One region of the Acetobacteroides hydrogenigenes genome, then DNA from elsewhere that is predicted to be linked to it. Evidence: riboswitches for the same ligand, from Rfam matches in the RefSeq annotation. Region 1 holds a riboswitch; each other region holds the start of a gene.
What was found. A riboswitch is a leader RNA that binds a small molecule or an ion and turns the genes downstream of it on or off. The one in region 1 is predicted to bind cobalamin.
Positions count from the first base shown of each region.

Region 2: it holds a riboswitch for cobalamin, as region 1 does, so the genes downstream of both, CLV25_RS14305 (sirohydrochlorin cobaltochelatase) here and CLV25_RS05385 (ABC transporter substrate-binding protein) in region 1, are expected to answer to the same signal.
Region 3: it holds a riboswitch for cobalamin, as region 1 does, so the genes downstream of both, CLV25_RS12940 (TonB-dependent receptor plug domain-containing protein) here and CLV25_RS05385 (ABC transporter substrate-binding protein) in region 1, are expected to answer to the same signal.
Region 4: it holds a riboswitch for cobalamin, as region 1 does, so the genes downstream of both, CLV25_RS10490 (TonB-dependent receptor plug domain-containing protein) here and CLV25_RS05385 (ABC transporter substrate-binding protein) in region 1, are expected to answer to the same signal.

Region 1 covers NZ_SLWB01000004.1:2,819-8,587, reverse strand. The annotation lists gene CLV25_RS05425 (bifunctional folylpolyglutamate synthase/dihydrofolate synthase) at 1-804, shown strand, start outside; tRNA gene CLV25_RS05420 (tRNA-Val) at 922-996, shown strand; tRNA gene CLV25_RS05415 (tRNA-Val) at 1,020-1,094, shown strand; tRNA gene CLV25_RS05410 (tRNA-Val) at 1,118-1,192, shown strand; gene CLV25_RS16165 (GIY-YIG nuclease family protein) at 1,253-1,360, shown strand; gene CLV25_RS05395 (6-phosphofructokinase) at 1,816-3,024, shown strand; gene CLV25_RS05390 (branched-chain amino acid aminotransferase) at 3,321-4,340, shown strand; cobalamin riboswitch at 4,408-4,605, shown strand; gene CLV25_RS05385 (ABC transporter substrate-binding protein) at 4,634-5,769, shown strand, end outside.
Region 2 covers NZ_SLWB01000018.1:7,582-13,350, forward strand. The annotation lists gene CLV25_RS14295 (PepSY domain-containing protein) at 1-377, opposite strand, end outside; gene CLV25_RS14300 (TonB-dependent receptor) at 439-2,643, opposite strand; gene CLV25_RS14305 (sirohydrochlorin cobaltochelatase) at 2,788-3,672, opposite strand; cobalamin riboswitch at 3,786-3,993, opposite strand; gene CLV25_RS14310 (sirohydrochlorin cobaltochelatase) at 4,102-4,401, opposite strand; tRNA gene CLV25_RS14315 (tRNA-Thr) at 4,591-4,663, opposite strand; gene CLV25_RS14320 (DUF6340 family protein) at 4,691-5,653, opposite strand; gene fabG (3-oxoacyl-[acyl-carrier-protein] reductase) at 5,748-5,769, opposite strand, start outside.
Region 3 covers NZ_SLWB01000014.1:97,679-103,447, forward strand. The annotation lists gene CLV25_RS12925 (ABC transporter substrate-binding protein) at 1-635, shown strand, start outside; gene CLV25_RS12930 (iron ABC transporter permease) at 635-1,675, shown strand; gene CLV25_RS12935 (ABC transporter ATP-binding protein) at 1,686-2,690, shown strand; cobalamin riboswitch at 2,691-2,866, shown strand; gene CLV25_RS12940 (TonB-dependent receptor plug domain-containing protein) at 2,916-5,141, shown strand; gene CLV25_RS12945 (bifunctional adenosylcobinamide kinase/adenosylcobinamide-phosphate guanylyltransferase) at 5,308-5,769, shown strand, end outside.
Region 4 covers NZ_SLWB01000010.1:1,874-7,642, forward strand. The annotation lists gene CLV25_RS10485 (DUF5074 domain-containing protein) at 147-1,208, opposite strand; gene CLV25_RS10490 (TonB-dependent receptor plug domain-containing protein) at 1,262-3,139, opposite strand; cobalamin riboswitch at 3,254-3,446, opposite strand; gene CLV25_RS10495 (S4 domain-containing protein) at 3,824-4,264, shown strand; gene CLV25_RS10500 (adenosylcobinamide-GDP ribazoletransferase) at 4,344-5,093, shown strand; RNA gene ffs (signal recognition particle sRNA small type) at 5,206-5,305, opposite strand; gene CLV25_RS10510 (DUF4199 domain-containing protein) at 5,407-5,769, shown strand, end outside.

The DNA.
Region 1 (5,769 bases):
ACCAACATCGGCTTCGACCATACCGAATTTCTTGGCGATACCTTGGCTAAGATTGCCTTCGAAAAGGGGGGCATCATCAAGCCTCAAACACCAGCTATTATCGGCGAGTCTCATCCCGAAACTGCATCGGTATTCGCTAAGATAGCCGAAGAAGTACAGGCTTCTCTTGTTTTTGCCGATCAGAGGTATAGGGTAGGGGAGCGCTCACTAACCAGCGATGGTCTGCAGCGGTTTACCATCGAGAGCAGCGCTGGCGATGTCGTTTATGATGATGTTGAGGTAGACCTTCAGGGCAGCTACCAGGCAAAGAATATTCTCGGCGTACTTACCGCTGTAGATGTGCTTAAGGCGCATTTCCCATCCCTCACCGACGATGCTGTTCGTCGTGGGCTACGCCATGCATCGGCGCAAACCGGACTCCGTGGCCGCTGGTTTAAGCTATCCAACAATCCGCTTACCATCTGCGATACCGGCCACAACGTTGATGGCATTACCTACATCGTCGATCAAATCAGCAAAACACCACACGAGAAGCTCTACTGGGTTTTTGGAATGGTAAGCGATAAAGAAATTAATAAGGTGATTCAACTACTCCCCAAGGACGCCTACTACATCTTCACCCAAGCATCCATTCCACGTGCTAAGGATGCCGATTTGCTGGCCGAAGAGTGTCGCGCTGCTGGTTTAGCCGGAGAGGTGGAAAAGAATGTTGAAAAGGCGGTAGAAAAAGCAAGAAGTATGGCTTCGAGTAACGATCTTATTTTCATAGGTGGAAGCACTTTTGTTGTTGCAGAAGTAGTTTAAAAGGTCTACGTTCAAAAGCAAATATTTTTAGCGGGCTCTTGCAGAATTAAAATTTTGCTGTACCTTTGCATCGCTTTTGGAAACAATCGCAGCGATCTTTGTAAAAGATTTTTGAAAGGGAGCATAGCTCAGCTGGTTCAGAGCATCTGCCTTACAAGCAGAGGGTCACAGGTTCGAATCCTGTTGCTCCCACTTCTTTCAAAAATAGCATACTCGGGAGCATAGCTCAGCTGGTTCAGAGCATCTGCCTTACAAGCAGAGGGTCACAGGTTCGAATCCTGTTGCTCCCACTTTTCGAAAAAAAACATACTTTGGGAGCATAGCTCAGCTGGTTCAGAGCATCTGCCTTACAAGCAGAGGGTCACAGGTTCGAATCCTGTTGCTCCCACGAAGATAAAGAGGGGAATTACTTAGCGGTAGTTCCCTTTTTGCGTTTACACCATTTTGTATGGAAGCATTCTGGGTTTACATCCTATACAGTGCCAAACTGGATCGATACTACATTGGTAGTACCAACAATCTAGCCCGTCGGCTAGCAGAGCATGAACGGGGCTAGACGACCTACTCCCGCCAAGGTTCTCCTTGGGCTTTGAAGTATAGCGAGGCGTATTCCTCTCGTTCGGAAGCCTATAGTCGGGAGATGGAGCTGAAAGGATGGAAAAGCCGCAAGCGCATAGAAAGCTTAATCGTTGATGGGGCCCAGCAGGAAGCAGGGCATCCCGCTTAAGGCGGGAGGGTCACAGGTTCGAATCCTGTTGCTCCCACGAAGATAAAGAGGGGAATTACTTAGCGGTAGTTCCCTTTTTGCATTTACCTAAATTGGTATGGAAACTTTTTGGGTTTACATTCTTTACAGTGCAAGAATTTGCCTCTCCTCCTAGCTAGCGCTAAGCCTTATTTTAGGATTTGGCTTTTAGTTCTTGCAAATCACTCCAAATCTTTTTGTATAAAATCGTTTGATTTTTTCTTGTTTTAAGCTAATTTAAGGGCAAACTAATTTCCCGAAATTACATGGCAAATACTAAATCGAACTACAAAGGGGTGATTGGCGTCCTTACAGGAGGAGGCGATGTGCCCGGTTTAAATCCAGCTATCAGGGCGGTAACGTTCCGCGCTATTCGTGAAGGTTACAAGGTGATTGGAATCCGTAAAGGATGGGAGGGTATGATAACCATCGATCGCTCTAAAAAACTTGAAGAGCAGGAGGATGCAGTTGTTCTTACCGAACAGATGGTGAATAGGTTGGGAAGAACTGGAGGTACATTCCTGCATTCTTCGCGTACTCGTCCTGACATGGTAAAGTTGGATAGAGTTCCTGATCTCTACAAGGATAAGTACACCCTTGACATCAACGACATGACCAGTGAGGTGATGTTGAATATCGACTATCTAGGACTAGATTACCTCATTCCGATAGGAGGCGATGATACGCTTAGCTACGGGGTGCACCTGCATAGTAAGGGCGTGCCTGTAGTAGCCATCCCTAAAACAATGGATAATGATGTTCCTGGAACCGATTACTGCATTGGTTTTGGCACCTGCATCTCGCGTACAATTGAGCTTGCGCACGAGTTGCGAACTTCGGCTGGCTCGCACGAGCGCTTTTTGGTCATAGAAGTTTTTGGGCGTTATGCTGGATTCTCTGCCTTACTGCCTACCATGGCAGGCGCTGCCGATCGATGCGTTATCCCTGAGCATAAGTTCGACATCGAGCATCTTACCGAACTGATGGTTCAAGATAGAGCTAACAATCCAAGTAAGTATTCCGTTCTTTTGGTTTCAGAAGGGGCTATGTTTAAAAACGGAGATATGATCTTTAAGGGTGAAGAGGCCGATGCCTATGGGCACAAGAAACTCGGTGGAATTGGTGATATCGTTTCGGAACAGATGCGAAATATATCGGCAAAATACAATAATGGTAGAAAGATTGATGTTATCAACCAGCGATTGGGCTATATGGTTCGGTCTGGGGCGCCTGATGCGCTTGATAGCATTGTGCCTATGGCTTTTGGAAACCTTGCGCTCGATCTTATTCTTAAAGGAACTTTTGGTAGGTTGGTGAGCTTACGCAATGGGAGGTACGACAATGTACCTATCGAAGTTGTAACTAGCTACAAAAAGAAGGTTGATATCGAAAAGTTCTACGATAAGGAACGGTATCGACCACGGTACGAGAATTTCAACGATAAGCCACAGCTTATTATGACAAGCGACTACTAGGCCGTTAAAGAGAGGAGAGATTTTTCATCTCTCCTTTTTTATTTTAGAAATTGTAATGAGAATTCAACCTAGTTCTGGAATTTCTAAATTTTAAGTGTTAAATCGCGGAAGTGAATTTGGGCCATGTGGTTTAATCTGCGACGATAAGAACATTACTTTTTGTTATATTGTAGCTTGATTTTGGTTTATTGTTGCAAATTGTAATGTAGAATAGATTTCGTAGTGATAAATTTGTTAAATCTGTTTTTGCTAAACGAAAAACTATTACTTTTGGTGGCATCAGAAAACGCAATCATATGGAAAATTTAGATTGGGGTAAGTTGCCTTTCGGTTACATCAAAACCGACTACAACATCCGTTGTACATTTAAAGATGGGAAATGGGGAGAATTAGAGGTGTCTGATTCGGAATATCTCCCAATTCATATTGCCGCAACAGGACTTCATTATGGACAAGAGGCATTTGAAGGCTTAAAGGCTTATAGAGGCAAAGATGGCAAGATCCGTCTTTTCCGTTGGATCGAGAATGCGAAGCGTTTACATCGGTCGGCTGAAGGCATTCTGATGGCTCCAGTTCCTGAAAAGCTTTTTGAAGAGGCAATCCTTAAGGTTGTGAAGCTTAACGAGCGCTTCGTACCGCCATATGGTACAGGTGCATCACTATACCTGCGCCCAGTTCTATTTGGTACAGGCGCAGAGGTGGGCGTTAAACCTGCAAGCGAGTACACCTTTATCGTATTTGCAACGCCTGTCGGTCCTTACTTCAAGGAAGGCTTTAACCCTGTTAAGATTGCTATTGTTAAGGATAGCGATCGTGCTGCACCGCTAGGTACCGGAACCTTAAAGGTTGGTGGTAACTATGCTGCTAGCCTCCGTGGTGTTGTAGAAACCCACCATAAGGGCTATAGCTCGCCAATGTACCTCGATGCAAAGGAGAAGAAGTACATCGATGAGATTGGTGCCGCTAACTTCTTTGGCATTAAGGATAACTGCTATATAACCCCCGAGAGCACAAGTATTCTTCCATCGATAACCAACATGAGCTTGCTAACGTTGGCCGAAGATCTTGGAATTAAGGCTATCCGCCGTCCTATTCCGGTAGAGGAACTAGACACCTTTGAAGAGGTTGGCGCTTGCGGAACGGCTGCCGTTATATCTCCAATTGGCGAGATTGCCGATCTGGAAACCGGTAAGGTTTACAAGTTCTGCAAAGACGGACGTCCAGGACCAGTATCGACTAAGCTGTACGAAACCCTGGTGGCGATTCAGTATGGCGATATTCCTGATCCTCACGGCTGGGTTACCATTGTTGAGTAATCAAGAAAACAAAAATAAGCATAGAAGGGCGGCAAACATGTCGCCCTTCATTTTTAGATATTTGTCGGAAAAAGGCTACCTTTGTGGCCGATTCGGCGATCTTACGAACCGCGTAAGATTAAAGGGAATCCGGTTAAAATCCGGAGCTGTACCCGCAGCTGTATGTCCTAGTAGCGGCCTTTAATGGTTTACCACTGTCAGCTGATGATGGGAAGGTTTTAAAGGGGGGACGAGCCAGAAGACCTGCCACGATCATGGGTAAACATCAACTTTCGGGAATAAAAGTTTAAAGAATGACACGTTTTAGAGCCTTACTGGCAACTGCACTGGTTTTACTGCTGTTTAGCGCTTGCTCTTCCAAAAAAAACGGCAACGGCGAATCATCGAACTCCGGTTCGTCCTACTTTTCGGAGAAAATAACCCTTAAGTACCTTCGCGGATTTAGCATTGGCTACCACGGCAGCTACGCTACGGTTGACGTTCGCGATCCGTTCGACTCGACCAAGCTGCTTAAGCGCTACATCCTGATCGATCGTACTAAACCTACCCCTACGGGATTGCCCCAAGGCATTGTGGTGAAGGTTCCTGTCGAGAAATCGGCCTGCTTTTACGGTTTAACGGTGAACGAGATGGCCCGCCTAGGAGTGAACCAGACCGTAACCGGAGTGGCCGAACCCCAATACGTAAAGGATGGCCTTGTGCAGGCGGGGCTTAAGCAGGGCAAGGTGGTGGATCTGGGCGAGGTGGCGCAGGCCAACGTGGAGCGCATCATCGAAGCGAACCCGGAGATACTGGTTGTCTCGCCAATTTCGGGGGGATCGCTAAATAAGATAGAGCAAACGGGCGTACCGCTGGTGTACGACTGCTCGTACCTGGAGAATACGCCGCTGGCGCGTGCGGAATGGATTAAGTTCATCGCGCTATTCTTTAAAAAGGAGGCGCTTGCCAACAAAATGTTCGATAGCGTTGATGCCCGATACTGCCGCGTTGCAAAAATTGCAAGGGCTTCCAAGTCGCATCGGCCTACGGTATTCACCGAAAAGAAGTTCGGACAGGTGTGGTACACCCCTGGAGGCCGCAGCTACATGGCTCGCTTCCTAGAGGATGCCGGAGCCGACTACATCTGGAAGGATGATAAGAGCACGGGTTCGCTACCGCTAAGCTTTGAGTCGGTGCTGGCAAAAGCATCGAATGCCGACTACTGGATCATAAAAACCAACACCCCATACGTGTACACCTACGCCCATCTCGAAAAGGAGTTCGGGCTGTACAGCAGCTTCAAGGCGTTTAAGGAGGGCTCCATCGTTAGCTGCGATACGGGAAGAGTGCCCTACTACGAGGACGGCTACCTTGAGCCGGATGTCATCCTTAGCGATATGGTGAGCATCTTCCATCCGGAGCTGCTGCCCGGCTATATTCCCAAATACTT
Region 2 (5,769 bases), on a different contig from region 1:
ATTTCGGTAACCCTAGCCGTATCGGCCGAAACCACCCGCTGAGCTGCAGCAATGCAATCCTTTCGGGTAGGTTTAGCCACCTTGGTAAGGCTATCGGCATAGTACGTTTTGGCCGTGCGAGCCATCTTACCAACACGGTAAACCGCCCTCCCCTCCTGCATCTCCAAGGTAATGGTACCCTTACCCAGCTCGGCAGGGAAGAGAAGCGAACGGGCAGCAGAGGAATCAACCGCTGCCAGAGATCTAAAAGCTTCTGTCTGGCTATAGTGCGGAAATCCGACGAAAACCAGCACCATCCCAGACAGAAACCAAACACAGAATAGAATGCTAAGCAGCATTCCCAGAACCTTATGAATCTTTACAAAAAGTTTTACCATACCAATATGCTGTAAAAGGGATAGGCTAACCAACATCGGCTACCTACCCCTCCAGTATAAGCTACTTTGAAATCTTAAAATTCAGTCCACCAAATACGGTACGCCCCGGCGATAGCGTTCCGTAAGGCATCCCGTACGGAGCATCGTCCACGTAGTCGAAAATATTATCGATACCAGCAATAGCATCGATGGTTACACCTGCGCAAACTTTAAAGGTATGAGTTGTGGTAAACTTCCAGATGTTGTATCCACGAGCATTACCCTTAGCGTAGAACTTTTCGTCCTGCAGACGACCATTAATCGAAGCGTTTAGCACATACCTCTTGTATGAGTATCGGTAGCTGGCCATTACCGTTCCGTAATGCTTAGCCGCCCCTTCAAGTGTTGTATTGGAGGTTAAGTTCTTAGCCTCTACCAACGAGTAGCCGCCACCCACGGTAAAGCCATAGCCCACGTAGGCATTTGCCAAAAAGTCCACCCCCTGAGAACGTGCCTCCGAAATGTTCTGGTGCACTTTTACCTTCTTCGCACCTTGAGCAGCCTGCTCGGGTGTAGGCACCTGTTCGGGACCATAATCGATTAGATTTCTTAAGTCGTTACGGTAGCCAGTAACCGAAAGCGATACGCCCTTTTTATTATACTCTACAGATGCAGAGTAGAAATCGGACGATTGAGGTTTAAGATTTTCGTTCCCTAAGTATAAGGTTCCTGTCTTAAAGTACTCGAAGTAGAGTTCCTTAAGAGTTGGCGCCTTAAACCCGCTACCATACGATGCACGTAAGTTGAAATCGCCTAAGGAGTATAACGCCGAAATCTTGGGGGTAAGTCGGCTACCAAAAGCTTTATGATCTACAAAGCGAGCACCAGCAACAATGCTTAAGCTCTTTATAGGTGTATACTCGTCCTGCAGATAAACACCGGCAGTGTAGGCATCGGCGCTGCCGCCCTTAAAGCGTGCCGGAGAGTCGATGTTTTCATTAACATAATCAAGCCCTGCTGTAAGCAGATTTTTATCGCCAATAGCCGTTACGCTCTTTAGATTGTACTTATTGCGCACCTGCTTGGTGTTTAGCGTCTTTTGTCCATCCGAGAAGAGTAGCTTCTTTGTTTTGCTATCTACCACATCCTTATTGTAGTGGTAGTAGTACCAGAAGTTATCGGTAGCCGCATCGAAGGTGATGGTGCTTTTACCGTTTATTTTATACTTAACGCCAGCAGCACTGCTTACATCCTTATAGTAGAAACCAAAATCAGCCACCGACTTTGGACGAAAATAGTCCTTTTCGTACCAAGAGCCTTGTGCATAAACATCGAGGTTAGAGGTTATGCCGTAGGATAGGCGCTGGCTAACCGTATTGTCATAAAAGCGGTTTACCGCCTTGGCTTCCGTCAAACTTAAAGCCTTACTCTTAGCATCAATTTCAAAAGGGCTTAGCTGGTAGCCATCAATCTGCTTATGGGCAAACTGGGTATTCGACGACAGCTTACCAATATTCAAATCGAGCGTGTTGGCCTGCTGAAAATCGCCATACGCTCCAAAGCGGGTAGTATTGTCGAAGCTAACGGTACTCTTACTCTTTTTGGTAATAACGTTGATAACTGCACCAATGGCATCAGAACCATATAGGGCCGACGAGGCACCCTTAACTACCTCTACGCGCTCGATATTATCGGGCGAGATTCTGTTTAGATCGGTTTGTCCGCCTACATCGCCATACACGCGCTTGCCGTTTACCATAAGCACAACAAAATCGTTACCCAAGCCATTGACACGTAGAAACGAGCCCATGGTACCAGGCGTAAAATCAAATGAGGGGCTAATGGAGGTGGCCATCTCCTCGAACGAGCGGGGAGCCAGCTTGGCAATGGTCTTATTCGAGAAAACCTCGGTTTGTACGGGTGCTGTCTTTAGGCTGTGGTGCGTTCCTGTTCCGGTAACCACCACCTCGTCTATAGCGCCAACCGACTCCTCCATCCTAAAGGCTAGGTCCGACACATCGCCACGAACGCTTACGCGCTGAGCCAGACGCTGCATGCCCGTATAGGTTGCCACCAGCGTATAATCACCCGCCTTAGGTACCTTAATAGTAAACTCTCCGTTGACGTTGGTGGCCGCACCAACTGTTAGTCCCTTTACCATTACGTTGGCGCCAACAATTAGCTTTCCGTTAGACTTCTCAGTTACGGTTCCCTTAATGGTGTACGACTGTGCGCCTGCAGCTACTGCTAGCATCAGCGCTAACAGCGTTGCCAATATCTTATTCATTCTCTTTTTTTGGTTGGTTTGTTAACTGATGGCACCAAGTATCACGATATACGTAGCGCGAAAAAGCGCTCTAAAACACTTAGCGGTTTATTCCCAAATTTTCGTGATACCTGATATGTGCGTCATTATATCTCGGGAAGCTCTCTACTTCCCTCCTGCTATCTGCTGAAGATGCTTCACCCAAATGCTACCTATGGCATCTAGCTCGCCCATCCCCTTTAGGACAACCTCTACGGTAAATCCCTCCTTGGTAAGCAGCGACTTCCAGCTGGTAGGTTCGCTACCAGCCATGTCGTTTACCGCATGATCGCCAGCAACCAGCATAAAGGGCATTAGCCATACCTTCTTTACGCCTTTAGCTTTAAGGGAGGCCACCACATCGTCGAGCGTGGGCGTACCCTCTACCGTTCCTATGTAGGTGTTGGCATCGACCTTGGCAAAGTAGTACTGCATGGCTGGATAGTAGACGTTGGAGGTGTGCTTAGAGCCATGCCCCATAAATACAACCGCCTCCTTTCCCTTTCGCTCGGCAGGAACATTGGCTATCAGGGCCGATGCCACCTCGCTCATATCGGAATCGCTCCATAGCAGCGGAGTACCCACCGTTACCTGCCTAATCCCCTTAGGCATCTTGGTAAAGGCGTTGGCCGTTTGCACCAAATCGTCGTACTCGTCGCCTGGAATTATATGCAGCGACTGCACGTAAACGTTGCTGTAACCATCTTCGCCCAGCTTAGCTAGCGCCTCTGCTGGCGAAAGAATCTCCTCGCCACGCTTCCTTAAAATCTTTCGAATAATTTTAGATGTGTAGGCCCAGCGAATCTCGGTGTTCGGAAATGCCTTAGCCACCTTCTCGCCTACCCTGTCGATGGCTCCTTTAGAGTCGGATAAGGATGTACCAAAAGCCACCAGCAGAATTGCCCTTTTGGGTTCGGCCTCGCTACCGGCTGCCGCCAACGTGGTGGTGTGGAGCAACAGCGGAAGGCATATAAGCCAACCCATAAGCAACTTTAACCTCGTAATCATCATTGTATTAAAAATTAAAATTAATACAACATGCCCTTTGCTAAATGCAGGAAAATAAAAGTGAAGAATACGCCTAGGTTCATATTCAACAGCTACTTCTTACCCGGAAGCAATACATGTGTTTGTTGAATGAGGCAGGTCTCCTGACTTACCTAGTATTGCGGCCTTCCCACCCTCTTTCGAAGGCAGTGGCGTAGACTTGCAATACCAGCTGCAACGCAGCTATTGGCATACAGTAGCGGGTACTGTTCCGGATTCACACCGGATTCCCTTTTACTGGCTGAGAAGGATTCCCAACCAGTCACCTTATTCGGGTGTAAAATTAGGGTAAAATATTAAGCAACCAAAGAAAATTCGAGGGTTTCCGGGAAATTGTACTCTAGGATTTTCTAATATCAATTGATTTATTCCGCTTAAAAAGCGAAGTATTGGTTACTTTGCTTGACTCTTATGCTCTACCCAAACGTTTACGATTTCCTTGTAGACTTCAATTCCAACAAGTTTGGGTTCAACGGTATAGTCCGCCTTTTCGAGTACTGATTTCCATCTATCAGATTCTTCGCTAGCCATATCGTTATTAGCATAATCGCCAGCAATTGACGTAAGAGGGGCAATGATTACTTTTTTATTCGCAATAGTTTGCGATTTTAGCGATGCTACGATATCGGCAATGCCCGGTTCTCCTTCAACCGTTCCAATATAAAGTTTGTAAGTAGGGTATTTTTTATTAATGTCCTCTTGAAGCTACTTACAGTAGGCATTATAGACAATTAACTTTTATAACCATATTTTTAACGCTCTATCACTTATATCTGATACTATTAAGAGAAGGTATAAATCATACCACTACGATCAAAAATCGCGTTTTGTATTCTGTTGAAAATAAAAAATACCATCTCAAACGAAATGGTATTCTATAAGAGCCTCTCACCGGACTTGAACCGGCGACCTACGCATTACGAATGCGCCGCTCTACCGACTGAGCTAAAGAGGCTTGTTTTCACTTATGCAAAGGTAGTAATTATTCCTGTTGTTGGTCTTCCAATGTGCCATTTTCTACGGATGCACCCTTTTCCTGCATTTCTCGTTTTATTAAGGCAGTCCAATATTGCTGCACTACATAGGAATTCTTTATCTTTTGACATTTTTCCAGCCACTTCTTGGCAAGATCAATATTACCCATCATTTCACAGGCAAGCGCGATATTAAAAGTTGCCGCATACACGTCATTTTTTTCGGGAGATGTCAAGAAAGTTTGCATTAACGATATAACTTCTTTCCACTTAAAATCTTGCACTAATTGGCTAACTTTCTGAAACTTTAAATCTGGAACGGTAAGATAATATCTGTACTGCTCTTGCCAAAATGGTAGTATGGAAAAACCAATCTTTTGGGCAACTCGATATGAAACATCATTAGATATTATAGAGTCAAGTTCCGATCGTGAAACTTTTTCATATTGGTCGTAATATAAGGAATCTTTATCGAGTAGTTCTCTCTCTAACACCCCCTCTTTAGCATTGTAGACATGCCACAACGACGCATAAACTACTTTATAGGAAGTAGGAGTTTCTCTTTCAATAAGAGTTCGTAATAGAGAAAGTACTACGATATACTTAGGCTTTTCCAACTGCGAAAAACTTTTTATTTCTTCTGAGGTGAGGAGTTCTGGATCACTTTCTGAGATTGGGTGATAGTTAACCCGCACGTAACTCTGCGAGAATGTCCCTAACGATTGAAAATACGCCTTAAAATTTTCTATGGTATTAACAACCTGAAGAGAATCATCTACAAATGCTGACTTTTGCTTGTTTACCAGCCTGCTTTTTAAACGATAGTTGGCAACAAGTACAATACGCTCGTCATCCTTCAGCGATATCCGCTCGGCACTTGGTATAAGAACATCAACATTTACAGTTTTGGTTGTTACAGCACATGAGGATGCTGTAAATATCAAAAACAAATAAGCAATAATTTTTCGCATAGCGATTTTTATAGTAGAATTGGTGCCCCTAATATAGCAGAAAAAAGCCACCCCTATCCAAGGAGTGGCAAAAAAATGAACAGATAAAATTCTACTAAATATTCATACCTCCACAT
Region 3 (5,769 bases), on a different contig from region 1:
TCAAGGATATGGGATACGGGAAGATGGATAAGGCCGGTATTCCGATTGTTGAGGTGGCCTCGTATATGGAGAACAGTCCGCTGGCACGCGCCGAGTGGATTAAGTTCTTTGCTCTTTTTTACGGAAAGGAGAAGCAGGCCGATTCGATCTATTCTGCCCTCTGCGATAGATACGGTAAGGTTCGCGAAATCGCAAAGGGGGCAAAGGTTAAGCCCTCCATATTTGCCGATAAGAAATTTGGTCAGGTGTGGAATATGCCTAGCGGCAATAGCTACATGTCCAGCTTTTTTAGGGATGCAGGTGCCAGCTATTTATGGGACGATGTGAAGCAAAGCGGGGTAATTCCGCTCTCCTTCGAAGCCGTTTATCAGAAAGCAGAAAATGCCGACTACTGGCTGGTAAAGTACAACAAACCTCAGGATATGACCTACGACGATCTTGGAAAAGAGTACGATGGATACAAGATGTTCAAGGCGTACAAGACCCGTAAGGTTATCCACTGCAATACCAACCGAATTTCGTACTACGAAAAGGGCGTGATGGAGCCAGATGTGATTCTTGCCGACTTGGTAAAGATTCTTCATCCGGAGCTGCTTCCCAATCATAAGCAGGTATACTTTCAGCTGATGAAGTAATGAGAAGACCTGCTGTAAATACAACGATTGTAGCGGTATGCGCGGTTCTAATTGCCGTTCTCTTTTTGGCAAACCTTGCCTACGGCTCAATCCATATACCAATTGATGCTGTAACCCGAATCCTTCTTGGTGGCGATGGAGAACGCACATCGTGGACCAACATTGTGCTGGTTACGCGCCTACCACAGGCAATAACAGCGCTGTTTGCCGGAGCTGCGCTCGCTGTTAGCGGGCTGATGCTGCAAACTATGTTTCAGAACCCGCTTGCCGGACCATCACTGTTGGGTATTAGCGCAGGTGCTAACCTTGGTGTGGCTATCGTTATGCTTTTTTTGGGTGGAACCATGGGGCAGTACGGATCGCTGGGCATTGGCGGACACCTTTTGGTGGTAGTTTCTGCTTTTGTTGGCGCATCTGCCATTCTTGGTTTGGTATTGGTGCTGTCGAATTACATAAAAAGCAACTTGGTGCTGCTCATAGCGGGCATCATGATTGGATATATCGCCTCATCGGCCATATCGATACTAAATTTTTACGCCTCGCACGAAAATGTGCATGCCTTTGTGATGTGGGGTATGGGCGATTTCTCCAGTATATCGCTAAAGCAGATACCATTCTTCGTTACTGCGGTGAGTGTTGGACTGCTTATCGCGCTTTTACTCATCAAATCGCTGAATGCGCTGCTGCTGGGACAACGGTACGCCGAAAATTTGGGAGTTGCACTGCAAAAAACTCGCTTGCTGATTCTTCTTAGTGCCGGATTGCTGATTGCGGTAACCACCGCATTCTGCGGACCAGTTGCTTTCCTAGGACTTGCGGTTCCCCACATTGCTCGGATGCTGCTCGGATCGGTAGATCATCGTTCGCTGCTGCCGTTTACGCTGATTTTAGGAGCGCTATTGGCTCTTCTGTGTAATCTGCTAACCACGCTGCCGGGCTCAGGATCTATTCTGCCACTAAACGCTATAACGCCGATGCTAGGAGGACCTGTTATGCTTTACGTAATCCTTAACAGGAGCAAAAGTCAAGGTTTAAACTAAAAAGATTGCCATGAGAAACCTGCTAAAGACAACCGATCTTAATATTGGCTACCAGCTACGTGGCGAACAAAAGGTGGTGCACCAAAAGATGAACCTTAGCTTAGCCAAAGGCGAGCTGACATCGCTGCTAGGTGTAAATGGGGTTGGCAAATCAACGCTCCTAAGGACGTTGGCTGGCTTTCAACCCAAGTTATCGGGCGATATATTGCTTGATGGAAGATCTATCGACAGTTTTTCGCAGCGCGAGCGGGCTAAGCTGGTAAGCGTGGTGCTTACCGATCAGGTGGTGGTGGGCGATCTGTTCGTCTACGAAGTGATAGCCCTTGGCCGTCATCCCTATCTGGGCTTCTTTGGGCGACTAACCTCGGAAGACCATAAGGTTATCGAAGAGGTTGTTCATAGCGTAGGTATCGGCGAGCTAACCCACCGTCGCATCAGCTCGCTGAGCGATGGCGAGCGACAAAAGGTGATGATTGCAAAGGCGCTTGCACAGCAAACGCCAATAATCATTCTGGATGAGCCAACGGCTTTCCTTGATCTTCCCAGCCGTATCGAGATAACCATGCTGCTGCGCAAGCTCACCGATAAAATGGATAAGGCGATACTTCTTTCGACGCACGACTTGGATTTAGCGCTCGATCTTTCCGATAAGATTTGGCTAATGGGTAAGGAGCGTGAAGTAGCATGTGGCGCTCCCGAGGACTTGGTGCTATCGGGTGCATTCAACTCCTACTTCGAGCGCGACAGCATCATCTTCGACCGAAGCATCGGACGCTTCCGTTTAAATGAGAAGCACGAGAAACTAATATCTCTTGATGCCGATGCAGGAAGCCACTTCTGGATCGAAAAGGCGTTGCATCGTAATGGGATTGCCGTTGCAAATAAGAATGTAAAAGCAGAAAACCATCTTCGGGTGGTTAGAGATGCCACGAAACCGTACAAGTTGGTCTCGGTTGGCTGTAAAGAAATGGAATTTGAAACAATAAACGAGCTACTAGTAGAGCTGAAAAATTGATATACTCCTTACCGCAAGGTGAAAGGGACGCCTTTAAAAGGGAATCAGGTGCAAATCCTGAGCAGACCCGCTACTGTAACCGTCAGCAACATCCTGATAAGTGGTCACTGCCTAATGGTGGGAAGGCACAGCGATGCGACGGAAGCCAGGAAACCTGCCTTGTTGGTGCAAACGATGATGCCCTCGTGGGAGTAGGGCTATTGTTTAATTTATTATAACCATTAAATGAAAAAGGTTTTAGTTGCGGCATTGCTTGTTGCCGGATTAATTCGAACAGCAGGTGCTGCAAGTGCCTACGAATCTGACAGCATAAAGATGAACCTCAAGGTAGATGAGGTGGTAGTTGTTGGACAGCGGATGGCAGTAAAGAAGGAGAACGTCTCTCAACGTATCGAGATGATTCATTTAGCTCTTATCGAAAGGGCTCCACAAAAAGATTTGACCTCTATTCTTAAGGAAAATGCGGGGCTCGATGTGGTGCAGTATCCCGGCATTCTTTCGGGGGTGAGCATCCGTGGCTTTCGCCCCGAAAATGGGAAGTTGAACTCCAAAACGCTAATACTAATAAACGGTCGCCCTGCAGGAAGTGCCAACTTAAGCATGATAGATCTATCGAACGTCGAAAGGATTGAAGTGCTCAAAGGTCCTGCATCGGCGCTTTACGGTCCAACGGCAATGGGTGGCGTTGTAAACATCATCACCAAAAATAGCAAGGGGGCTATTGGTGGAACAGCATCCTTCAGCTACGGATCGTGCGATAAGGTAAACTCGTCGGTGTCGGTGGGTGGTTCTATCGCACCTAAGCTCGATTTTGATGCCGGATTCTCCATCTCGAATAACCCCAAAGATTACAAGATGGGCAAGGGGAACATCTTTAGAGGATGGCTCGGCGGCGGCGAGGTTACCAACTTCTACAAGAAGACTGGAGCAGAGACTACCGATCCCGATAAGCGTGGCGATGGAGACACCCGTCCGTTTACTAAGTACACCAAAACCAACATGGATCTACGCTTGGGCTACGATATCTGTCGCGATTGGAAGCTGAATGCCTACGTAAACCGCTCTATTGCCAACGATGTGGAGTCGCCCGGCGACATAGCGTATGGAACAACTCCTACCCGCAAGGATTTGAACTATACTTCCGGCGATATCTCGCTAACCGGATCAATTGGTCGTAACGTAACCGCAATGGTAAAAGGATACTATGGCAGGGATGTTTCGGATGATGAGGTGATTTATGAGAAGAAGGCGTTTGTTACTCCTTACCTATCGATATCGAGGGAACTGGAGTGGAGCGGAGTGCAGGCGCAAAGCGTTGTTCGCATTAATCAGCATCATATTACCATTGGCGTTGATTATGCCCACTCGCAATCGCTAAGCGAGCGCTACAACAACCTTGGGGAGCGAATCAAGCCATACAATCAGGACTTCGCACTAAGAAATTTTGGTCTTTACGTTCAGGGTAATCTCGAATTCTTTAAGGGCAAGCTGTTGGCCAGCCTTGGAGGTCGTTACGACTTCAACAAGTACGACCTAAAGCAAACCGAGAAAATGACCAATCCTGCCAATAAGGAGAATAACGCCATCTTTAGCCCTAGCTTAGGCATAACCTACAAGGTACTACCGGGGCTATCCATCAAGGCCAATGCCGGGAGCGGCTTCTCCTATGCCGATGTTTACCAGCTGGCCGGCTACTCAGAGGTGTTCGACACCAAAAATAAGACGGTAGCCATCACCGTAGGAAATAAGAATTTGAAGAACCTTGAATCGAAATCGTTTGATCTTGGAGTATCATACAATAAGAATGGCTGGAGCACTGAGCTTGGCTACTTTAGAACAGAGTCGAAGAATAACGGCGTACAGGTATTTGTGGATGTAACCGCCGATAACCTGAACAACCTTGAGGTGAAGTACACCACCAAAGATGGCAAGTTCATCTATGCCGATGGAAGCGAGATCAAGGGACTGAACACTTTCCAGAATGCCAGCACCGGTACAATTGATGGTCTTGAGGCTAGCGTTGCCTATAACTTTGGCTATCTTGCAGCAAATCGATTCGATTTAACCTCGTACATCAAGTTCACCTCCATCCTAAACGCTAACGAGGAGCTCGATGAGTACGGCTTAGGTAAGATGAGTCACCGCATGCTTAATGTAGCCGACAATAATATCGTCTATGGAACCGATTACAAGAGCAACAAGCTATCAGCAGGCTTCAAGGGACGCTACGTTGGCTACCGCTACGACCGTAACTGGAGCTTCTACGATCAGTACGTAGAGGTGCGTTACCCTCAAATGATGACCTTGGATCTATATTTAGGTTACGATGTAACCAAAAAGATAAGTCTGATGGGCTATGTAAGCAACGTAACCGACGAGAACTACTACGAGAAGCGTGGGTATAACCTTCCTGGAAGAATGTTCTCGATGAAGGCTACTATAAACTTCTAATGAAACAATTCTACACCGATGGAATCACGACACACGACACATGTATCACGAAAGACGACAGAATATACGGGTATTGGATGTCAAATATAATTGGCGTAAGCCTCGTGATACTTGATACGTGCGTCGTGATACCATATATGAGTTGCTAACTTTTAATACTTACTGGATGGCATCTAAAATTATTCTCATTACCGGTGGACAGCGCTCAGGAAAGAGCAGCTACGCTCAGCGATTGGCTCTCGAGTTGGCTGAAAATCCCGTTTACTTGGCCACCTCGCGCATCTGGGACGATGATTTTCGTCTTCGTGTGGAACGCCATCAGGCAGATCGTGGTCCGATGTGGACCAACATCGAAGAGGAGAAACTCCTCAGCCGCCACGACCTCGCTAACCGTGTGGTGGTGGTAGATTGCGTGACTCTTTGGGCTACCAACTTCTTTTTCGATAACGATTCGGATATCGAGAAGTCGCTGGAGGAACTTAAGGCGGAGCTTGCGCAGCTCGTAGAGCAACCTGCCACCTTCATTTTTATCTCCAACGAGATTGGGATGGGCGGTCATGCCGAGAATGCCATCCAACGAAGGTTTACCGACCTGCAGGGCTGGCTAAACCAGCACATCGCATCAACG
Region 4 (5,769 bases), on a different contig from region 1:
TTGAGACTGTTCATGCAACTGTGTCTGCAAAGTTAACGTTATCATTTTGCAGACACAGTTGCATGAACAGTCTCGTAGCAGCAGCATGGTTTCATAAAAAAGCCGCACGATTCCTCGTGCGGCTCTTTTGCTGATGTATGAAAAAACTAGTTGAAGAAGTATCCGCCGTTAGGATAAATACCAACATTGTACTCTTTTATTTTCTCGCCATTGGTACTATTGTAACGAATCATCTTGTGGGTAAGAGAGGTATAAGGAGCAGTCATAGCCATTATTTCACCATTAGAAGGATTGATGGCTAATCCATAAAAATCGCCACTAATGAATGGCTTTGTTGGAGCCGCAGCTGCCGCAATGTCCATTTGGAAGATACCGGGTGCTCCATAGCTTCCTATATAGTAAAGCTTATCCTTGGTGCTGCTTATCTGAAGTCTATCAGGATTAAAGCCTTCTATGTTAATTTTAGTAACTTCATAATTAGATGGATTAATCTTGCAAATAGCACCTTTAGTGCTATTTGCTGAATTTGTCCAATCGGTATAGCCTGCGCATACAACCCATACTACTCCTGTCTTATCTACCACAAATGCTTTAGGAGAATCTGCTACATTAATGGTTCTTTCAATGGTGTTGTTGCTAAGATTGATAACCGATATGGTGTTATTTTTACCACCGCTTCCAGCGCTATTGGCTACATAAAGCTTATTATTATAAATAACCATTCCTTCTGGATCAGATCCTACTTTAATAGACCCCGTAACCTTATTCTCTTTAAGATTAACTATAGCTATCTCATCATTTTTCCAAGCGCTTACATAGCCTGTTTTTCCATTTACAACCATATAGCGAGGACCTTCTACTGGAATCATAGCGTATTTCTTGCAGGAGTACTTGCTTACGGCAACTATCTTGTTCGATCCGTTGAGAACTAAATAGGCTGAAGTATCTGCCACCGCAATACTTTGGAGTACGTCACCCAACTCCTCCTTGTTCACCTTATAGTAAACGTCGTTGGCAAGGCTATCGCCGTTGGTGTAGTAGAGCGAAATCGATGCCTCATTCTTTCCGAAGCTTCCCTCGTTGACGATCACCATTCCTTGGGTAAGGTCGTAGCGTTGCTTAGGTTTTGCAGGCGAATCATCATCATCGCAAGCTGTAAACTGTATTGCAGCACCTAGCAGAAGGGCCGCGTAAAGTAGCTTTTTCATGTTTCTATTGTTGGTTTATTGTTGATTACTTCTATTGTCGGTATATGCTGAGGCTACCTCTGCTTTCCAAAGCTTACGGATACTCCGGCTTGGAAGGTTCTTAGCGGTAGCGCGTAGCCTTTTACCATTTGGTAGTCCCTGTTCCAGATGTTATCTATCCGTGCGAATGGTCGCATACCGCCCCAGCTAAAGTGCATCTGTGCTTCAACCACAACCGAGCCTATGCTGTACGGATTCAGCCAGTCGGTGTTGCTGATGTAGTAGCGCCTACCCGTATACGAATGTGCGTACCGGATGCTATACCACTTTGTTTGAAGGTAAATAGCGGCGCTTCCTTTGTATTTCGGCTTGTACGGAAGCTGCTGTCCTTTTACAGCCGATCCCGAGGTCTGATCGGTCGATCGCGTAAACAGCCCCGAGAGATCCACCCCCAGCGTGGTACGATTCAGCTGCTGCTTGGCCGTAATGTTGGCCTCGGCACCTCTCGACCATACCGACTTCACGTTTTGAGGAGTCCAGATCGACCCGCTTGGCATCCACAGAATCCAGTTGTCGACGTTGTTGTTGAATGCAGCCGTCTTTACCGAAAGCAAGAACCCTTTCTTCATGTACAGGTAGTCCAGCCCCAGCTCTTCGCCGTAGCCGTCTTCCGGTTTCAGATCCGGATTTCCCCATCCCGTCCAGTACAGATCGTTAAACGAAGGCACTCGGTAGTTTCGCGATACGTTCCCCCTTAGCTGTAGCCCAGGTAGTAGCCTTTTTTGTAAACCTACCGACCAAGTCATAGGCGATGCATCGCCATTTATAAGCTCCTGCCGAATGCTTGCAAATGCCTCGAACCCACCATTGCTGGTGCGGAAGCGATATCCAAGCACACCGGCAGGTCGGTATCGCTCTTTGGCGTCAGGATAGTTGGTAGAGGAGGCTCTCTCGTACGATGCGTTTATACCGCCCTCCAGCGTGCTGCCCGCGCTAAGGGTCACAATGGCTTCGCCCTCCAGCTGTCCCTGTGTGGTATGGTGATTCGATCGTTCTATGCCCGGATTGCGGTATTTCTGCCAGTCGTTAAAGAGTGCCGACTTTACGTTGAAGCGAACCCGATGGCGCGTAGCTTGCCATTGCGCTGCTGCTCTAAGAAAACGGTTGTAGTCGTATTCGCTGCTCATGGTGTTGCTCACCATCGGGGGGTACTGGTTGTATCCGTCCTGTCCCCAAACCGATACCACCAGCTTGTCGTTGCCAGTAAGCGCAAATGTTCCGGTTTCCATGATTCCGCCCTTGGAGTAGCGGGCGTTTATCTGCCTATCGCGGTTGTCGCTGCTGTTAACTTTGTAGTCGTTCTCGGCTTCGGTGTAGAATAGTCGGGTGGATAGCGCCATTTTAGAGCCGCTGTAGGTGTGCTTGGCTCCGGTGTACGAAAGGCCGTAGCTACCTACCGACTGCATCACCTCGCCGCTATGCCCTTCGCCAAGATTCAGGGTGTTGTCCAGGTGAATAACTCCGCCAATGGCACCGCTGCCAAACAGCGCGCCGTTTCCGCCCTGCTGTACCACCACTTGATCTACAAAGAAGGTAGGGATGCTTCCGAAGTTAACCCCGGCGTTCATGGTGCTCTGCAGGTTGATGCCGTTCCAGAGCACGGCCGTATGCGAAGAGTTTAATCCGCGCATCGACACGTTCGAGGTCCCTCCCGGACTGTAGCTGTTTACCGTAACCGCAGCTTGGCTGGTAAGCAGTTCGGAGAGTAGCATGCTGCTGTTCTGCCGAAGTTCGGTTGGCGAAACTATTTTTAGCGATAGCCCCGACGTGTAGCGCTTAAGTTTGCTGCTTACCACTACCTCTTTAAGGTGTATGGTATCCGCAATGGGCCTTTCCTCAGGAAGATTCCCTGGAATGGAAAGCGCGCTAAAAAGAAGAACGTTAAGTAACATGTTTTACAAATGATCAAAATCGTTAGCGATTCAACCATTTAAAACCTGCGAATAAAAAGATGTGATGCTGTAAGCAATGTAAAAGAATTACACCAAGCCCTTTATCCGAAAGCTATAAATGTTCACGTTCTGGCAGGTCTTCTGGCTTGTTCCCCTTTTATCGGCCTTCCCGTCCCAACCGGACAGTGGCATTTGGATGGTGATAAAAGGTTTTGGTAGAACTTACAGCAGCGGTAACTGCTCGGGATTTTCACCCGATTCCCTTTTCGCCCCGCATATGGCGGAAACCAAAACTGGCGCAAAGATAGGCTTAATTTATGTACTCAAAGGCGAATTAGCTTTTTTCTTTTCAGATTTCCTAAAAGTGCCCCACTTTTCGGCTTTTGCTAAATGCTAACCGTATCATGTTAATTTTTTTTTGCAATAATGTTTGCTACAATCGGTAAAAGAATATTTTTGCAAAATGCCTTATTCAGAAACAGGTGCGGAGTGAATGGATTATCCACTATCTCTGCACCTTTTGTTTCTAAGCTTAGGCATGAGCTAGCCATGCTATTGTATCCTTCTGTAACAATCCTACGACAATCGATTAACGCTAGATGTAAGGCGTTTGGAGTATGTTGGCAGAAATAGCTAACTTCGTGGCTGGATGTATAACTACTGCATCTTTCAACATCAAATTTTATGCAACAACGTAAAAAGGATGCCGTTCGCCTTAATAAGCTAATTAGCGACGCTGGGTTTTGTTCGCGTCGAGAGGCCGACGAGTATATTGCGCAAGAACGCGTTACCGTTAATGGACATACCGCAGAAGTGGGCGATAAAGCTTTTAAAACAGACTTTATTCGAATTGACGGAGAGCCGCTTCGATTTGTTGAAAAGGTTGTGGCAGAAAAGAAACAGCCCGAATTTCGCTCTAAACGTATAGGTCGAAACCTAGGGACAGAGGAAAAAAAGTCCAAACCAGTTCCGGCAGAAAAGGAATATGAGCGAGCGCCTAAGGGAGGTAAGCAGTCGGGTAAAACAGGTCTCGTTAAAAAGGCTGATTCAAAAGAAAGAGCATCAACAAAGCCCGAAAAGAAGGTAGGTGCTGCAAAAAAATGGTTCTCTAGCCGCAAAAAGTAGCCAACAACCTGTACTCTTCGCTTTTCATTTCATAAGTTTGTGTGAAATATCACCGCTAAGCCCAAAGTCTGCATTAATAATGTTTCGAAGAATTGCTGCAACGATATCTCTGTTCACCCGAATTCCTATTGCACGATGGATGTCAATCTCCCATGTGGAATACGGGAGAACCGCTCCATTTTATGCTATTGTAGGATGGATTGTTGGTGGGCTTGTTGCGCTGGTATTCTACTTGGTCGATTTCCTATTTACCCAACCCGTTACGGTTGCCATTGCGTTAACCTTTTCTGTTTTTTTGACAGGAGGTTTGCAGGAAGGAGGCTTAGCCTATTTCTTCGATAACCTAGGAGGTAGGCATGGGCAACGCTTCTACGTTAAAAATAGGACCGATAAGCAAATTGGCATACAAGGTATTCTTGGTGTTGCGCTAGCGCTGATACTTCAGTTTGCAATACTGCAAGAGCTAAGCCCCGCTTTGGTTCCTTGGATTATCCTTTCGGGCGAAAGCTTATCGCGCTTGGCAACCATTACATTAATAGATACCAATAGGTACCTACGGCCAAAGGAAGGATACGATGCCGCCCCGGCTTTTAGTAAGTTGGGTATAGATGGCTGGCTTATTGTTCTGGCTACAGGAACTCTTCCATTTTTGCTAACGCTTAAGTTGAAAATTTGGTTTGCGATTATACCTCTGGTTGCCGTTCGTATTATTATGGAGATTTTCTTTAAACGATTTAGGGGCGGAGTTAACTTTGAGGAGTGTTTGGCAACTCAGCAGTTTTGCCTGATCGCATTTTACTTAGGTGTTTCAGCAATTCCTAATGTATAGATAGGTCTCGTAAAAGCATTAATGCTAAAAGGCCTCGAAGAATGCTTCTTCGAGGCCTTTTTATTGAATAGTTTAATGCTCGCGTATCGTTGCGTTTGGGTATAAACGCAAAAAAGGGTAAGCTACTTACATCGCACCGCTACAACCGCTTACCCTTGCTACCTTCCGGTCCTGGGGGGATTCAGCAGGAGCTGGTCGTGTAAGACTTACCCGGGCACAAAAGTACAACAAAATCCGAAGAAGCCAAATAAAATATGCAGGCATTCGCCAAAACTGCTATCTTTGACAATCATTAACCATTAAACGCAAACTTATGGAAGAAGAAGTAAAGGTATCGACATCAGAGATGCTTAAATCGGCATCAATGAATGGTGTTTACGTGTCATTAGTTCCAATTGTCATTGCTGTCCTGATCTTTGTAATGAATCCTTCATTTATAATGATGGGGGTATTGGGTATTCTTTCTTTTATTTTGACTTACATTTTGGTAGTGGTTCTTTCGATCAAGTATCGTAAAGAAAAGCTCGATAACAGGATGAAGTATGCCGATGCGCTGGTGTACACCCTGGTAGTGGGGTTAGTGGCAAGCATAATCTCCTCCGTTTTCAGCGCCTTTTACCAGTATGTTATAGATCCATCGTACATTGATAACATGGCGGTAAGAATGCAAAACTTT